Linked DNA regions of Buchnera aphidicola (Macrosiphoniella sanborni). The protein of the gene in region 1 interacts with the protein of each later gene in a pairwise test. Links are inferred from orthologs where the notes say so. Each region holds a gene or a part of one and is shown on either strand. Other genes may lie near its edges.

Evidence for each region.
Region 2: the proteins of secB (region 1) and secA interact in binary tests that used the Escherichia coli proteins (3 or more experiments, as listed by UniProt). The link is inferred for Buchnera aphidicola (Macrosiphoniella sanborni) from one-to-one orthologs.

The regions. Positions count from the first base shown.
Region 1 is NZ_CP034864.1:46,246-57,295, reverse strand. Bases 1-2,901 are described here. They hold secB (protein-export chaperone SecB), read right to left. Parts: upstream 1,721-2,901; coding sequence 1,280-1,720; downstream 1-1,279. Other genes in these bases: argH (argininosuccinate lyase), read right to left, coding at 2,366-2,901; D9V74_RS00240 (rhodanese-like domain-containing protein), read right to left, coding at 1,821-2,249; cysE (serine O-acetyltransferase), read right to left, coding at 353-1,177; rpoD (RNA polymerase sigma factor RpoD), read left to right, coding at 1-245. Outside these bases: more of argH, read right to left, coding at 2,902-3,751; D9V74_RS00230 (argininosuccinate synthase), read right to left, coding at 3,821-5,047; D9V74_RS02955 (hypothetical protein), read right to left, coding at 5,273-5,416; metF (methylenetetrahydrofolate reductase), read right to left, coding at 6,922-7,824; murB (UDP-N-acetylmuramate dehydrogenase), read left to right, coding at 7,923-8,981; preprotein translocase subunit SecE, read left to right, coding at 9,723-10,106; transcription termination/antitermination protein NusG, read left to right, coding at 10,109-10,654; rplK (50S ribosomal protein L11), read left to right, coding at 10,678-11,050. UniProt on the Escherichia coli protein: One of the proteins required for the normal export of some preproteins out of the cell cytoplasm. It is a molecular chaperone that binds to a subset of precursor proteins, maintaining them in a translocation-competent state.
Region 2 is NZ_CP034864.1:206,744-212,502, reverse strand. The notes cover bases 17-3,171. They hold secA (preprotein translocase subunit SecA), read right to left. Parts: upstream 2,842-3,171; coding sequence 217-2,841; downstream 17-216. Other genes in these bases: mrcB (penicillin-binding protein 1B), read right to left, coding at 2,985-3,171. Outside these bases: more of mrcB, read right to left, coding at 3,172-5,243; tRNA pseudouridine(38-40) synthase TruA, read right to left, coding at 5,369-5,759. UniProt on the Escherichia coli protein: Required for protein export, interacts with the SecYEG preprotein conducting channel.

The DNA.
Region 1 (11,050 bases):
ATTCCGCTACATCTGAAAGTTTACGATCAGCAACACATGATGTTTTATCAGGTTTAACAGCTCGTGAAGCTAAGGTACTACGTATGCGTTTTGGAATTGATATGAATACTGATCATACGTTAGAAGAAGTCGGAAAACAATTTGATGTGACTAGAGAAAGAATACGACAAATAGAAGCTAAGGCTTTAAGAAAACTACGTCATCCAAGCAGATCAGAGGTATTACGTAGTTTTTTAGATGAGTAAATATTAAAAAAATCAAGAATAAAATAAAACTTCTGTACTAATATTAGTATTTCTATAAAAGTATTGTTAAATAAAACAGAAGTTTTTATTTTATATAAAAAAAATAACTAAATTCCATCGCCATTTTGAAAACTATTCAAATAAGATATATTACTTCTTTTTTCTTCAGAATAATGTGTTTTATTATCTAAATGATTAATAATTTTAGCCTCTTTGCCAACAACTGTAACATATGCAGGAACATTTTTTAAAACTATTGCACCAGCACCTATTTTTGCTTTTAAACCGATCTCAATATTACCTAAAACTTTTGCTCCTGTACCAATAATAACTCCTTTTCGAATAGTAGGGTGTCTATTTTTTCCTAAATTTTTACCCGTACCACCTAAAGTAACTGAATGAAAAATTGAAACATCATCTTCTATATGTACACCTTCACCAATAACAATCCCATTAGCATGATCCAGAATTACACCAGACCCAATCCGAGAAGCTGGATGAATATCCACTGAAAATTCAGAAGATATTCTACTTTGTAAATATTGAGATAATGATTTTTTGTCTACATTCCAAAGATAATGACTAATTCTATAAGTTTCTAAAGCATGAAAACCTTTAAAATAAAGAAAAGGAGTTAAATAATCATTTACTGCTGGATCTCTGTCTATAATAGCTTCAATATCTCGTACTATACATTTTAAAAGAACATGATTATTTAAATATATATTTTTAAACATGTTGAACATCTTTTCTGTAGGAAAAATAGATGTAGATAATTTATTAGATAATATATAACTTAAAGCATTACACAAACTATTATGTTGTAGTATAGTTTTTTTAAAAAAATCTGATAATATTGGTTCTTTTTTTATTAATAAATCAGTTTTATAAAGTATTATTTTCCATATTTTGGATATCTTTTCAAGATACATTATTTTCGCCTTATGTAATTCATATTATAAAAAATTTTAAAAATATTTTTATATTATTTATAAAATATGTATGACTATATATAATTAATTAATAATTATTATTTATATTTTTTTTGATTTCATATAATTATCATATAAAGCATCAAAATTAATAGGTGCTAGATGCATTTGAGGAAAACTACCATGTGATATTAAATTTGAAATACATGTACGAGCATAAGGAAATAAAATATTTGGACAATAAGAATGCAAACAATGCTTTAATTTTTTTTCACATATGTTCGTAATTAAAAAAATACCAGCTTGATCTAAATCACATAAAAATACTAATGTCTCTTTAATTTTTACTATTATTTTTATTTTTAAAACTATTTCAAAAATGTCTTTTTCTATTTCTTGTACACTATGATCTATATTAAAATTAACATTTGGTTTCCATTTTAAATGAAAAATATGTGGTGTATTAGGAGCTTCAAAAGAAGCATCTTTTATATAAATACGTTGAATTGCAAAAAATTCTTTTTTACTTTTTTCATCTGACATAATATATCCAAAAAAAAATTAATTTATAAGAAATAATATTTATTTTTATTTTTAAAAAAAATTTAGTATAATAATTACTTATTATGAATCTCTTTAAAAATTATTTAACAACTAATGGTAGATGATTTAAATTCCAATCATCTAAACCATTTTTTAAAATATAAACATTCTTAAATCCATTTTTTAAAAATATTTTAATACACTGATTATATTCGTATGTATTTTTTAAAATAAGAATTATAGAAAACATTTTATATTTTCGTATTTCATTAATATCATCTAAAAAAATATTTTCTAATGGAATATTAATAGAATTAAGAATATGTCCTGTTTGAAAAATTTCAGCAGTACGTGTGTCAATAATAATTGCTTTATCTTGATTAATTAATTTTATTGCTTGAATATTATTAATGATATTAGATGTTAAAAACATATTTTTAATAGAAAAAAAAATTAATATCATTAAACAAAAAAACCATATACTTATTAATATAATATGTTCACTAGCAAAAAAAAATAAATCTTTCATAAATTATATTTCCTAATATTTTATGTTTGATCAATTTATTAACTGAGCATTTAAAAAATTTAAATGCTAGTTAATTAATATAAATAAAATAGTATTTTAATAGAAATAAAAATATATTAAAAAATATTTAATCTTTTTTTTGCTTTTCTTATTTCTTCATGAACTTGATGTGGTGCTACACCACCTTTTGATATTCTTTTTTTAAGACAAGATTCTAAAGTAATATGTTTATATATATCATTGTCAATAAGAGTACTATAAATATGAAATGTAGATAATTTTAACGAATGTAAAGGTTTTTTTTGATGAATTGCATGTAGTACTATTTGACCAGATATTTTATGAGCTTCACGAAAAGTTAATCCTTTTTTTACTAAATAATCTGCAATTTCTGTTGCATTAGAATATCCTTCTTCTGCAGCTCGACGACATATATCACTATTTATTTTAATATTTTTTAAAACTAATGTTGCCATACATAAACAATCATTCCATGTTTTAATTGTATCAAATAGACCTTCTTTATCTTCTTGCATATCTTTATTATAAGATAATGGTAAAGATTTTAATACAACTAAAATAGAAATTAAAGAACCATAAACACGGCCACATTTAGAACGTATCAATTCTAATGCATCTGGATTTTTTTTTTGAGGCATTAAAGATGAACCAGATGTAATTGAATCAGATAATTCAATAAAACTAGCTTCACCTGAATTAAAAAAAATGACATCTTCAGAAAACCTAGATAAATGCATCATGCTAATAGAAGCAGAGGACAATAGTTCTACTACATAGTCACGATCAGATACACTATCTAATGCATTATTTGTTGATCTATTAAATCCCATAGATAAAGCTAATTCTTCACGATCTATCGCCCATGCAGTTCCAGCAAGAGCACCAGAACCGAGAGGACTTATATTTAATCGTTTAAGAGCATCTTTTAAGCGACTAACATCTCGTCTGAACATTTCTATATAAGCTAAACACCAATAAGAAAAAGTAATAGGCTGAGCTCTTTGTAAATGTGTATATCCTGGCATAATAACAGATTCATTAGTTTCAGAAAGACAAATAAAACTTTTTTGTAATTCTATTAAATTATCTAACAAAATATAAATTTTTTTTCTACACCACAACTTTAAATCAGTAGTAATTTGATCATTTCGACTACGACCAGTATGCAATTTTTTACCTAATTCTCCAATCTTATCAATTAGTTTTTCTTCTGTCCAACTATGGATATCTTCACAATTACTGAAGAGAATATTGTTTTTTTTATCTTTTGTTTTAATCTCTTCTAATAACTCAAAAAGTGCTTGCTCAATTTTAATTTGCTCTTTTTTAGTAATAATATTACTCTTCATTAAAGTTTTAGACCAAGATATAGAAGCTGTTATATCTTCTTTTACTAAAATATAATCAAATGCTAAAGAAGTATTAAATTTTTTAAATAATTCATCAGATTCATTAATGAATCGTCCACCCCATAGTGCCATATATTGTCTCTATAAAAATTAAAAATAAAATAGCATATAATATTTAATAAAAATTTTTTAACAAAAAATTTATTTTTTTATAAATGATTTTAATTCATTTTGTGCACGTATTCTTGAAGATAGAGAAAAAAGACGAATAAAACCATCTGCATCAGATTGTTTATATACTTGATCTTTTCCAAATGTAGCATATTCTTCAGAATATAATGAATTAGGAGATTTTTTTTGTACAGCTATTACATTACCTTTATATAATTTTAATATAACTTCTCCTGTTATTTTTTCTGCCAATGAGTCAGCTGCCGCTTGTAAAGATTTACGTATTGGAGAAAACCAACGTCCATCATAAACTACAGAAGACATTTCTAGAGCAATTTTTTCTCTCCATTGAAAACTTTCACGATCTAATACTAATTGTTCAATCGCTTTTATAGCTGTCATCATAATTGTTCCTCCTGGTGTTTCATAACAGCCTCTAGATTTCATGCCAACTAATCTATTTTCAACAATATCGATTCTACCAATACCATGTTTAGAACCTAATTGATTTAGAACATGAACACATTGTAAAGGTTTTAAATTAATATTATTCACTGATACTACACAACCAGACTTTAATAATAATGAAACATATTCAGCTTGATTTGGCGCCTCTTCAGGATCGCATGTCCAACTCCAACAATCTTTATTAGATATATTCCAAGGATTTTCAAGTAATCCTCCTTCTGTGGAAATATGCCAAGCATTTTCATCTTTACTATAAATTTTTTCTACTGTTGCAGTAGTTGGAATATTTTTTTTATATAAATATTGTAATAATTCTTCTCTAGAATTAAGATTCCATTTTCTCCACGGAGCAATAATATTCAAATGTGGAGCAAGAGCTGAATAAGCTATTTCAAAACGAACTTGATCATTTCCTTTTCCAGTAGCGCCATGACATAATGAATCTGCTTTAATATTTAATGCTAATTCAACTTGTTTTTTTGCAATAATAGGTCGAGCTAATGCTGTTCCCAATAAATAATTGCCTTCATATAAAGCACCAGTTTTTAAAATAGGATAAACATAATCTTCTATAAATTCTTCTTTTAAATCAACAATATAACAACTAGATGCACCTGAATCTATTGCTTTTTTATTAATTCCATCTAAATCTTTTTTAGATTGTCCTATATCAGCTACAAAAGCAATTACTTCAAAATTATAATTTTCTTTAAGCCAAGGGATAATTGCTGAAGTATCTAAACCTCCAGAATATGCTAAAACAACTTTTTTATTTATTTTTTGCATCATATTTATACTCATTTTTTATGATAAGTCGACAGAAACACTTAAATCGAATTGTTGATGATAGTATTAAATAATCATTTTAATATTGGAATGTCTTTAACTTACTGTATCTATCTAAGGAAGAATTTAAAATCTGAATATCTTGTAAAACTACATTAACTTGAATAATTATACTACTGATTATACTATCTGTAATAGTATCTGATTCAATTGATTATTTCTTGAATACTATTTAATATCTGTATTAATATCTATCTGTAACTCTTTTATTTTTCTATCTATTTTCTGTCTATTAGGTAAAAAAATTAAGTTTTTTTTTAAAGTAGTAACTAAATCTATTTCTAATTCTAAGAAATGAAAACGGATATGCATTAATACAATATCTTGAATAATTCGTATAGAACGAATGATCAGAAAAACATCTTTTTTTATACAGGATCTTGAATAATATAGGATGTTAAATAATATGCGATCTCTTCATCTTCAGTGATCTAAAAAAACTTGAATGTTTATCTAATCTTAGATTTTGACACAATTGCATATGATAGATATACTCTCACTAATATTTAATAAGATAATATTTAGTATTAATATTATATTTTATTAGCAATAGTAAGTAGATTTTTGTTAACAGTACTATAACAATATTAGATATACATTTATAATTATTACAATGTAGAAAATATTTTTTTGTATCAGTAGCGCGTTAAATTTTAAGATTACTAAATAATTTTTTTTATCAATCATTTATATATAATTTTTTAATATTTTTTACAATTAAATGATGCTTTATTTAAAAAAGAATATTATACTTGTTTACTAACAGAAACTTATCTAATTTAATTAAAATATTTGTCATACAATACCTCACTATAAATGACGTTTTGTATTCAAATAATATAAAATAAATATCATAGTATTAAGTAGAAATATTTTTAATTAATAATTTTAATCCATAACAACAGTATTTTTCATAAATTTTATATTATATTATCCTTTATATAATATTATCTTTTATTAATAAGCTTTTATTAGCTTTATAATAATAATAACTAATAATAACTACCTATGAATAATAATTATAACACAAAAAAAAAATCTAAATTATACACTCAAAATAATTAAACTTGCTAAATATTTTATTCTTTCAAAAGCAGAATAATAAATAAGATTTAAAAACATGTTTTGTAGAACACTATTAGTATTAAATACTATTATTTAATATTAATTAAATTAGTAATTAAATACTATTCATAATTAATTTTTTTATTCGTTTTTCTTTATAAATTTCTATATAATATTTTTGAATATTTCTTGGTATCAAATTTTATATTAATGAATAAAATGAAAATACAATTTTTTAGTTTAAATTATGCATTTAAAATCTATTATTTTTTAAATTATTTATAAATTTTTTAAAAAAATTATTTTTCTTTATAATTTTAGAAAATTAATATTTTTCATATTCAATCTTATAAAACCTGATAAAATTTACTCATGCTCAACCAAACATCTACTCACTATTTTAAAATGTAGTTTTTGAATAAAATTTTAAATACTATTAAGATAATCCTGATTTTTTTATAAAATTATCTTATTTAACAAAAATAATATGATATTCTTATTATTAAAAAAAAAAAAATAAATACACCTCAATCTAAAGATTTTAAAAATCCATAACTATCAAATCTAGTATAATCGTATGTAGAATATACTTATCTTTTTTAAATTAATATAATGTATAATTTATATAAATCTTGTTTCTAAAAAAATATAAATTTTCACAACAAAATGATTTATTTGAATATGTTCATATATATATGAAATAATTATATTTTAGATAAATGTTTATAGAAAAAATCATAAAAATTTGTTTATTAAAAACATGACAAACCACATGATAAACCAAGAATATGACAGACAGAATAACTTATATCTGATTGATTTAAAGTATAAAAATGAAAATTTTTTACTCCTTCAGAAGACAATTTCTGTATCATATCTATTGCTATAGTACAACCTATAACTTTTTGTGTAAATCGATCGTTATCATCTAAACCAGAAAATATTTCAAACATCCATTTAGGTATTTGAACATTAGTCATACTTAAAAAACGTTTTAACTGTTTAAAATCACTAATTGGCAAAATACCAGGAATAATTTCTGCTGTAATTCCATATTTAATACAATTTTCACGAAAATATAAATAATGATCTACATTAAAAAAAAATTGAGTAATAGCTCTATTTGCACCTGCATCAATTTTCTTTTTTAAATTTATCATATCTAATTTAATATTCTTTGACTCTGGATGTAATTCAGGATAAGCAGCTACAGAAATATCAAAATTAGCTATTCTTTTTAATAATCTAACTAAATCTACAGCATACATAGTATGTTTATAATTTTTTTCTTTTGTATCCCCTCTAAGTGCGATAATGTTTTTAATTCCATTATTCCAATAATGTTTTGCTATTTCTTTTAATTTACTAGGTGTAGAATTAATACATGTTAAATGAGCTGCTGTAATAATTCCTGTTTTTTTATTTATTTGTTTTACAATATCATATGTTTTTTTACGTTCACCACTATTTGCTCCATAAGTAACAGAAAAAAATTTTGGTTTTAATATAGAAAGTTTATCAATAGTCAACCATAACTTTGTTTCTAAAGAAGTATTTTTAGGCGGAAAAAATTCAAAAGAACAATGTATACTATTGTTTATATTTTTAATTTTTTGTTTTATTATGTCCTGATGATATTGAAAAAATTCATTCATTTTTACACTCCATAGATTTTTATAATAATTATTTAATATTAATGAAAATAAGTAAAAGATATCTATATTTATTTAATATATTACTATTCTAGTATACTATGTACAAAAAAAAATGTTTTTATAATCAATCATTAAAAAATCTCAATACTTTTGCAATAGATGTTAAAGCAAAACAAATCGTTTTCGTAAAAACAATTAATAATCTAATAAAAATATCAAAAAAATGTAAATTATATAATATTCCTTATATAATTTTAGGAGAAGCAAGTAACATATTATTTTTAAAAAATTATATAGGAGTCGTGATTTTTAATCGTATTAAAGGAATTCAAATAACAGAACAAAAAAACTCTTGGTTAATTCATGTTTTTTCAGGAGAAAAATGGCATAATTTAGTAAAATTAACTTTAAATTTAGGTATTTTTGGATTAGAAAATTTAGCATTAATTCCTGGTCGTATAGGATCTGCAGCTATTCAAAATATTGGCGCATACGGTTTAGAATTTAAAGATATCTGTGAATATGTTGAAATATTATCTTTAAAAAACTATAAAACCATCAAAATACAGAAAAAATTTTGTCAATTTTCTTATCGAAATAGTATTTTTAAATCTAAATATAATCATAAGTATGCTGTAATTAAAGTGGGAATAAAAATATCAAAAAATTGGAAACCAATAATATTTTCTTCACTAAATAATTATATTAAAAAAAAAAACATAACTGCATATCAAATTTTTAATATAATATGTCAAATACGCAAAAATAAATTACCAGATCCCAAAAAAACTGGTAATGCTGGTAGTTTCTTTAAAAATCCTATTGTTACCAAAAAAAAATCACAACAACTTCTCTCTTTATACAAAAATATACCGAACTGTCCTCAAAAAAATGGTTTAGTAAAAATTTCTGCTGGTTGGTTAATTGAAAATTATCAATTTCATAATATTCAAATTGGAGATGCGAGTATTTATCAAAAACAAAAACTTATATTAATTAATAAAAAAAATGCTACTTCTCAAGATATTATAACATTAGCAAGAATTATACATTCATGTATTTTAAAAAAATTTCATATATCTTTAGAACCAGAAATAGATTTTATCGGATCTTTCGGAAAAATATATTCATCAAAATTTTTCAATTTAAAAACATAATATTTTATATAACATAACTATTTAAGATAAAAAAACTTGCAATAAAAATGAAAAATTATATAATATAATTTACTAAAAAAGATAATTCTTTTAAATCTACTTTAAAATCTAAAAAAAAAGCCGGCTTAGCTCAGCAGGCAGAGCAACTGACTTGTAATCAGTAGGTCACCAGTTCAATTCCGGTAGCCGGCAAAATTATAATAAAACATTATTTTTTTAGGTGGGATTCCCGAGTGGCTAAAGGGAGCAGACTGTAAATCTGCCGTCATAGACTTCGAAGGTTCGAATCCTTCTCCCACCATAAAATTATTAAAAATTAAAAATGCGGATATCGTATAATGGCTATTACCTCAGCCTTCCAAGCTGATGATGCGGGTTCAATTCCCGCTATCCGCTAATATAAATCAATACAATAAGACGAAATAAAAAGTACAATTGCTGATATGGCTCAGTAGGTAGAGCACACCCTTGGTAAGGGTGAGGTCCCCAGTTCAATTCTGGGTATCAGCATGATAAAACTATTTGATATCGTTTTAGTTAATTAAAAATTATTTTCAAATCATTTATCATAAATCTCACCTAATACTTTATTTTGCAATATTCTCAATTTACTTCATGATCAATCAACCTATTTTTATTTAAAAAATAGTTTATTTTTTTAAGTATATAATCTTTAAAAATAAATATTTACTATATTAAAATATTTTTTGTACTATTCTTTGAGAGTTTTAAGGAGTGTGTATGAATAAAAATAACTATAAGCAAAATAAATCTAAAATATTAGAAAAAATAAGATGGTTATCTATATTATTTTTTTTTATTTTATCGTTTTTGATAAAATACTATTTTTATGACATAAAATTATTTATTCGTATATTTATTATATCTTTTTTAATATTCTGTGCAATAGGAACTTTTCTATATACAAAAACAGGAAAATATATACTATCATCTATAATTATGTCAAAACAAGAGATGAATAAAATAATATGGCCTGGATATAAAGAAACTTTATATACTACTTTAATTATAATTTCTGTAACTGTTCTAATATCTCTTCTATTATGGTTTATAGATAGTATAATATTCCATGTCATAGCATTTATTATTAGTATAAGGTTCTAAATATGTATAAAAAAAAAAATAAAAAGTGGTATGTATTACAAGCTTTTTCTGGATTTGAAAGTCGTGTCGCACAATCAATAAGAGAACATGTCAAACTCAACGATATGAATAATTTATTTGGAGATGTGATGGTTCCATCTCAAGAAGTAGTTGAAATTCGCGGTGGACAACGCAGAAAAAGCGAATATAAGTTCTTCCCAGGATATGTGTTAATTCAAATGATTATGACAGATTCCACTTGGCATTTAATTAGAAATATTCCTAAAGTCTTAGGATTTATTGGAGGAAAATCGGATAAGCCGTCTCCTATCAGTGATAAAGAAGTAGAAATTATTATTAATAGACTGCGTCAAATTGGTGATAAACCAAGACCTAAAACTTTATTTGAACCAGGAGAAATGATTCGCGTAAATGATGGTCCATTTTCAGATTTTAATGGTGTAGTAGAAGAAGTGGACTATGAAAAAAGTAGACTAAAAGTATCTGTTTCTATTTTTGGAAGATCTACTCCTGTAGAACTTGATTTTAGACAAGTAGAAAAACATTAAAAAAATTTTAAAAAGAGAAAAATATGGCAAAAAAAATACAATCATACATTAAACTGCAAGTTTCAGCTGGTACCGCTAATCCTAGTCCCCCTATTGGACCTGCTTTAGGACAAAAAGGTATAAATATTATGGAATTTTGCAAATTATTTAATAAACAAACAGAAAATATGGAAAAAGGACTTCCAATACCTGTAATTATCACAGTATATTCTGATCGTTCATTTACATTTATTATTAAAACTCCTCCTGCTTCTATTTTATTAAAAAAATTATCTGGCATTAAAACAGGATCCAGTAAAAATAAATCTGAAAAAGTAGGAAAAATTAATCTATCACAAATTAGAGAAATAGCAGAAATAAAAAAAAATGATATGAGCGGGGCTAATATCGAAAGCA
Region 2 (5,759 bases), 150 kb from region 1 along the record:
TTTTAGTAGAATTTATGATGTTGTTATTTTAAAGATAAAAAATTAGAAAACTTAAAATTACATATGTACTTTATGATATAATATAAAAATAATTATTTAAAAATCAAAAATTACTTTTTATTTTATTTTTAATAATAGTTAAGTTATATAATTATATTTTACAAAAATATAATTTTTTTACTAATTTAAAATAAAAATGATTACAGATATATTATTTTACAATCTTCCATGACAATGCTTATATTTTTTACCTGAACCACAAATACATATTGCATTTCGACTAATTTTTATATTATCTAAAAAATCTTTAAAATATTTACTTGGATAAAGATATTTTTTTGCATGAAATAAATCAATTTTACTCAAAAATAATACTACTTCATTTTTTAATAATTCTAACATGTTCGAAAACATATTAAAAGATTCTCTTTTATATTCCTGTTTAGGATCTTTTTGTGCATAACCTCTTAAATGAATGCCTTGTCTTAAATATTCTATTGCTGATAAATGTTCTTTCCAAAGCGTATCTAATGTTTGTAACATAATAGTTTTTTCTATGATACGCATATTATTTAAACCAATGATTGTTTCTTTTTTTTCATATTGTTTTTGTGCAATATCAATTATTTTTATCACCAACTCTATATCATTTAAATTAGGTTGTATATTCAACCACTCTAAAATATTTATTTTTAAATGAAAATTAGTGTTTAATATATTTTCTAATTCAATAATCTTCCATTTTTCTTTAGAAGTATTATTTGGTATATATACAGAAATATTTTTTTTTAAAACATCTTCAAAAATATCATGTATCATAATTTTTATATCTTTACTATCAATTAATTTATTACGTTGAGCGTAAATAACACGACGTTGTTGATTAATGACATCATCATATTCTAATAATTGTTTTCTAATATCAAAATTACGATTTTCTACTTTTTTTTGTGCATTTTCTATAGCTTTAGTTATCCATGGATGTTCAATAGATTCATTAAAAGATAATCCTAATTTTTTCATCATATTTATAATTTTATCAGATGCAAAAATGCGCATTAATGGATCTTCCATAGAAAGATAAAAACGAGACGAACCACTATCTCCTTGACGACCAGACCGACCTCTTAACTGATTATCAATACGCCGTGATTCATGACGTTCTGTGCCAATGATATGTAATCCCCCAATAGAAATAACAAAATCATGTTCTCTCTGCCATTTTCTTTTAATATTTTCAAGCTCTTGTAGTGAAAGTTTTTTATTTTTATTTAATTGCACCTCTAAATTACCACCAAGAACTATATCTGTACCTCGACCAGCCATATTAGTAGCAATAGTAATAGAATTAGATTTTCCTGCTTGTGCTATAATCTCTGCTTCTTTAGCATGAAATTTAGCATTTAAAACATTATGATGAATATTTAATTTTAATAATTCCCTAGAGATAATTTCTGATTTTTCAATAGAAACTGTACCTACTAATACAGGTTGTTTTAAAGAAAAGCATCTTTTTATATCTTTAATAATAGCATTATTTTTTTCTTTTTCAGTAATAAATACTAAATCAGGTAAATCTTTTCGTATCATTTTTTTATTTGTAGGTATTACAATTGTATCAAGATTATAAATAGTATTGAATTCAAAAGATTCAGTTTCAGCTGTTCCTGTCATACCTGCTATTTTCTTATATAAACGAAAATAATTTTGGAATGTTATTGATGCTAAAGTTTGATTTTCATTTTTAATAGGCACATTTTCTTTAGCTTCTATTGCTTGATGTAATCCATCTGACCATCTCCGTCCAGGAACAGCACGACCAGTATGTTCATCTACGATGATTACATTATTATCTTTTACAAGATAATCAACATTACGCATAAATAATTTGTGAGCACGTAGTGCAGCTAAAACATGATGCATTAATATAATATTATTAGATGAATATAATGATTCTCCTATTTTCATTAATTTTTTATCAAATAAAAAATTTTCAACTGTAATTAATCCTCGTTCTGTTAAATGTACTTGTTTTGATTTCTCATCAACAACAAAATGACCTATCCCATGAAACATATCTGAATCTTCTTTTGTTTGAGCAATTAGATGAGGAACAATTGTATTAATTTCCTGATATAGCTCAGAACTATCTTCTGCAGGTCCCGAAATAATTAAAGGTGTTCTAGCTTCATCTATTAAAATAGAATCAACTTCATCTACTAATGCATAATTTAATTCTCTTTGTACTCTTTCTTCAGGAAAGAAAACCATATTATCACGCAAATAATCAAATCCATATTCATTGTTAGTACCATATGTAATATCAGATAAATAAGCATCTCTTTTTAAACTAGCAGACATATCTGATAGATTTAAACCTACTTTCAAACCAAGAAATTTAAATAAAGGAGTATTTTGTTCGGCATCTCTACGAGCTAAATAATCATTCATAGTTACTATGTGTACACCTTTTCCAGTTAATGCATTTAAATAAGCTGGTAGTGTAGAAGTTAAGGTTTTTCCTTCACCTGTTCGCATTTCCGCAACACATTGTTTATTTAAAACAATACCTCCTAATATTTGTACATCAAAATGTCTCATATTAAAAACGCGTTTACTTGCCTCTCGAACTGTAGCAAAAGCTTCAGGTAATATATTATCTAAAGTTTCTCCTTTTTTTAATCTTAATCGTAATATATCTGTTTGTAATTGTAATTTTTTATCTGATAATTTTTCAAAATCTTTTTCTAATTGATTAATAGAATATACTATTTTTTTAAATTTTTTTAGTATACGATTATTGCGATTGCTAAATATTTTATTGAAAAATTTAATTAACATACTATAAATTCTCATATTTAAATTTTTTAAATTTATAATAAAGATATTCTTTATTTTATTCATTTATTATGTGTTATAATAAATATATATATATAATTTAATATCTAAAAAAATATAAGATTATAATCTTAAAAAGATATTTTTTAAAATAAACTTTTAAACCAAGATAAAATATTTTTTTTCTTATCTATTGAATAATATTCTAATTCTGTATCAGCATCACAAATTTTTTTATTTTTTAAATTCCATATTGGTATTATTCGATGATGTTGATGATCTTTTTTACAAAATAATCTTCCTAATGTATCAACATAAAACATATTAATGTTTTTTGGCGGTATTAATACTAATGGTTTTGGTTTTTTATATTGTAAATATCTTTCATAAATTTTCATTGCTCCAGAAGCACTATATAATTTAGTTGTTTCATTATTATCTCTTCCTATCCATGTAATAACTACTTGTTTGCCATCAATTCCTACAAACCAATTATCAATCAAATTATTTGTAGTTCCAGTTTTTCCCGCTAAAGAAAATTCTTTAAAATTTTTTCCTAACGATTTCGCTGTACCATTATTTACTACTTGTTGCATAGCATATAATGTTAAATAAGAAGCTTCAGCAGATTCTACATGTTCTAATTGGGGCAAAGTTTGATAAAATACTTGACCATTATCTGATATAACTGATCTCAATGAAGATAATGACGATTTATCACCACTATTTGCAATAACCTGAAATACTTGAGCTATTTCAATAGGTGTTAAATTAATAGCTCCTAAAGATATTGATGGAAAAAGAGAAATATGATTTTTAGATATACCTAATTTTAACCAATGATCAACTAACTTTTCGAAACCTATATCTACACTCAGATTAACCGTAGGAATATTAATTGAATGAATTAATGCATCTAATAACATAACTTTTCCACTAAAATAAAAATTATTATTTTTTGGAATCCAATATTCTCCATTATCTAATTTAATTGCAATTGGACGATCAGAAATCCAAGTATTTAAATGGTATTTATTAGGTTGTGACAAAGCAGTTAAATAAGTTATTGGTTTAGACAATGAACCAATTGAACGACGAGCATTTAATACTCGGTTATAACCATGAAACTTTGGTGTAGCACTTCCAACGAGTGCTTGCACTTCACCTGTAAATTTATCTATAACTATCATCGCTGTTTCTAAATCTTTTAATTGTTTTTTTTTCTTTAATATAGGCACACCAATTTCAACAGCCTTTTCTAATGCATTTTGTGAAATAGAATCAAAAGTTGTAAAAATTTTTATACCTGAAAAATGCTCAATTGGATATTTTATTTTTTTTTTAAATTCTTCAGATACTAATTGTATAAAAGCAGGATGAGGTGAAAAAATATTACCTTTAGGTTGAATATTTAAAGATTTTTTAGATAAATCTTGATAATTTTTTTTTGTGATATACTCTTGATTATATAATGATAATAAAACTAAATTTCTTCTTTTTAAAGCAGAAATAGGATGATTCCAAGGATTATATAAAGATGGTCCTTTTACCATTCCGACTAATAATGAATATTGATCTAAAGTTAATTCATTTATTGGACATCCAAAATAATAAATACTTGCTAATGGAAATCCTCGAATTTGTTCATCACCATCTTGACCTAAATACACTTCATTACAATATAATTCTAAAATACGATCTTTGGTATAAAAACAATCTAAAATTAATGCCATATATATTTCATTAATTTTTCTTAAAACTGAACGTGTATTTGTTAAAAACAAGTTTTTTACTAATTGCTGAGTAAGCGTACTTCCACCTTGAATCGCACGACCAGCTGTTATATTAGCTAAACAAGCTCTTATTATAGAAGATATATGAATACCATCATGTTCATAAAAATGTTTATCCTCAACAGATAAAAGTGTTTTAACTAACATTTTTGGAAATTTATCACGAGAAACAAAAATACGTTTTTCTCCTTGAGGAGATGATAATATAGAAATCAATTTAGGTTCTAAACGAAAAAAACTAAAATGGCGATCATTTTCAAGATTTTTAATCTCTTTGAGAAGATTATTCTCAAATAATAATTGTGTATAAAATTCTCCTTCTTTTATATCAGGAAAATCAAAAGAACGTCTTATAAATTCTATGACATTATTTTTTACACTATATTCTCCCGGTAACATTACACAATCTACTTTTCTATACATAGTATCTTTTAAAATATTTAATATTTCTGTTTGAGAATATGCATTATTACCTGGTTCTAAATTTACTATACGACCGTATATTGAATTTGAGAAATTCCATATTTTTCCATTAATTAATTGATTGATTTTAACATATAAATAAAATCCATAAAAAAGAATTAATAATAAAACAGAAAAAAATACTTTTATGAATATTTTTTTTTTTTAATATTATGCATTAACAGTTCCTTTATATATGATTTTTAATACTTGTATTTAATTTAATACTTTTGTCTAAAAAACATAAAATAAATATTTAATTTGTATTTTTTATATTAAAAAAATAATATAGCAGTATGCTTTGGTCTTGGTATATTAAAATGTAAAGGATACTCTATAGATGATAAATATAAACCTCGAGCTGGAGCAGTTGCAGCAGCATAATTTCTATTTTGTTTTGTTAACAATTCTTGAATCCAAAATTCTTTTTTTTTATTAGCTCCAACTTCTATTAGCGAACCAACAATATTTCTTACCATATGATATAAAAAAGAATTCGCTTTAATATCAATAATTATAAAATTATTAGAACGAAAAATATTCAATTTTATAATTTTTCTCCAAGAAGAAAAAGATTGACAACCTATTGATCTAAAAGATGTAAAATCATGTTCTCCTAATAAACATTGAGCTTCAGAAAACATTTTTTTTTCATTTAATTTTTTA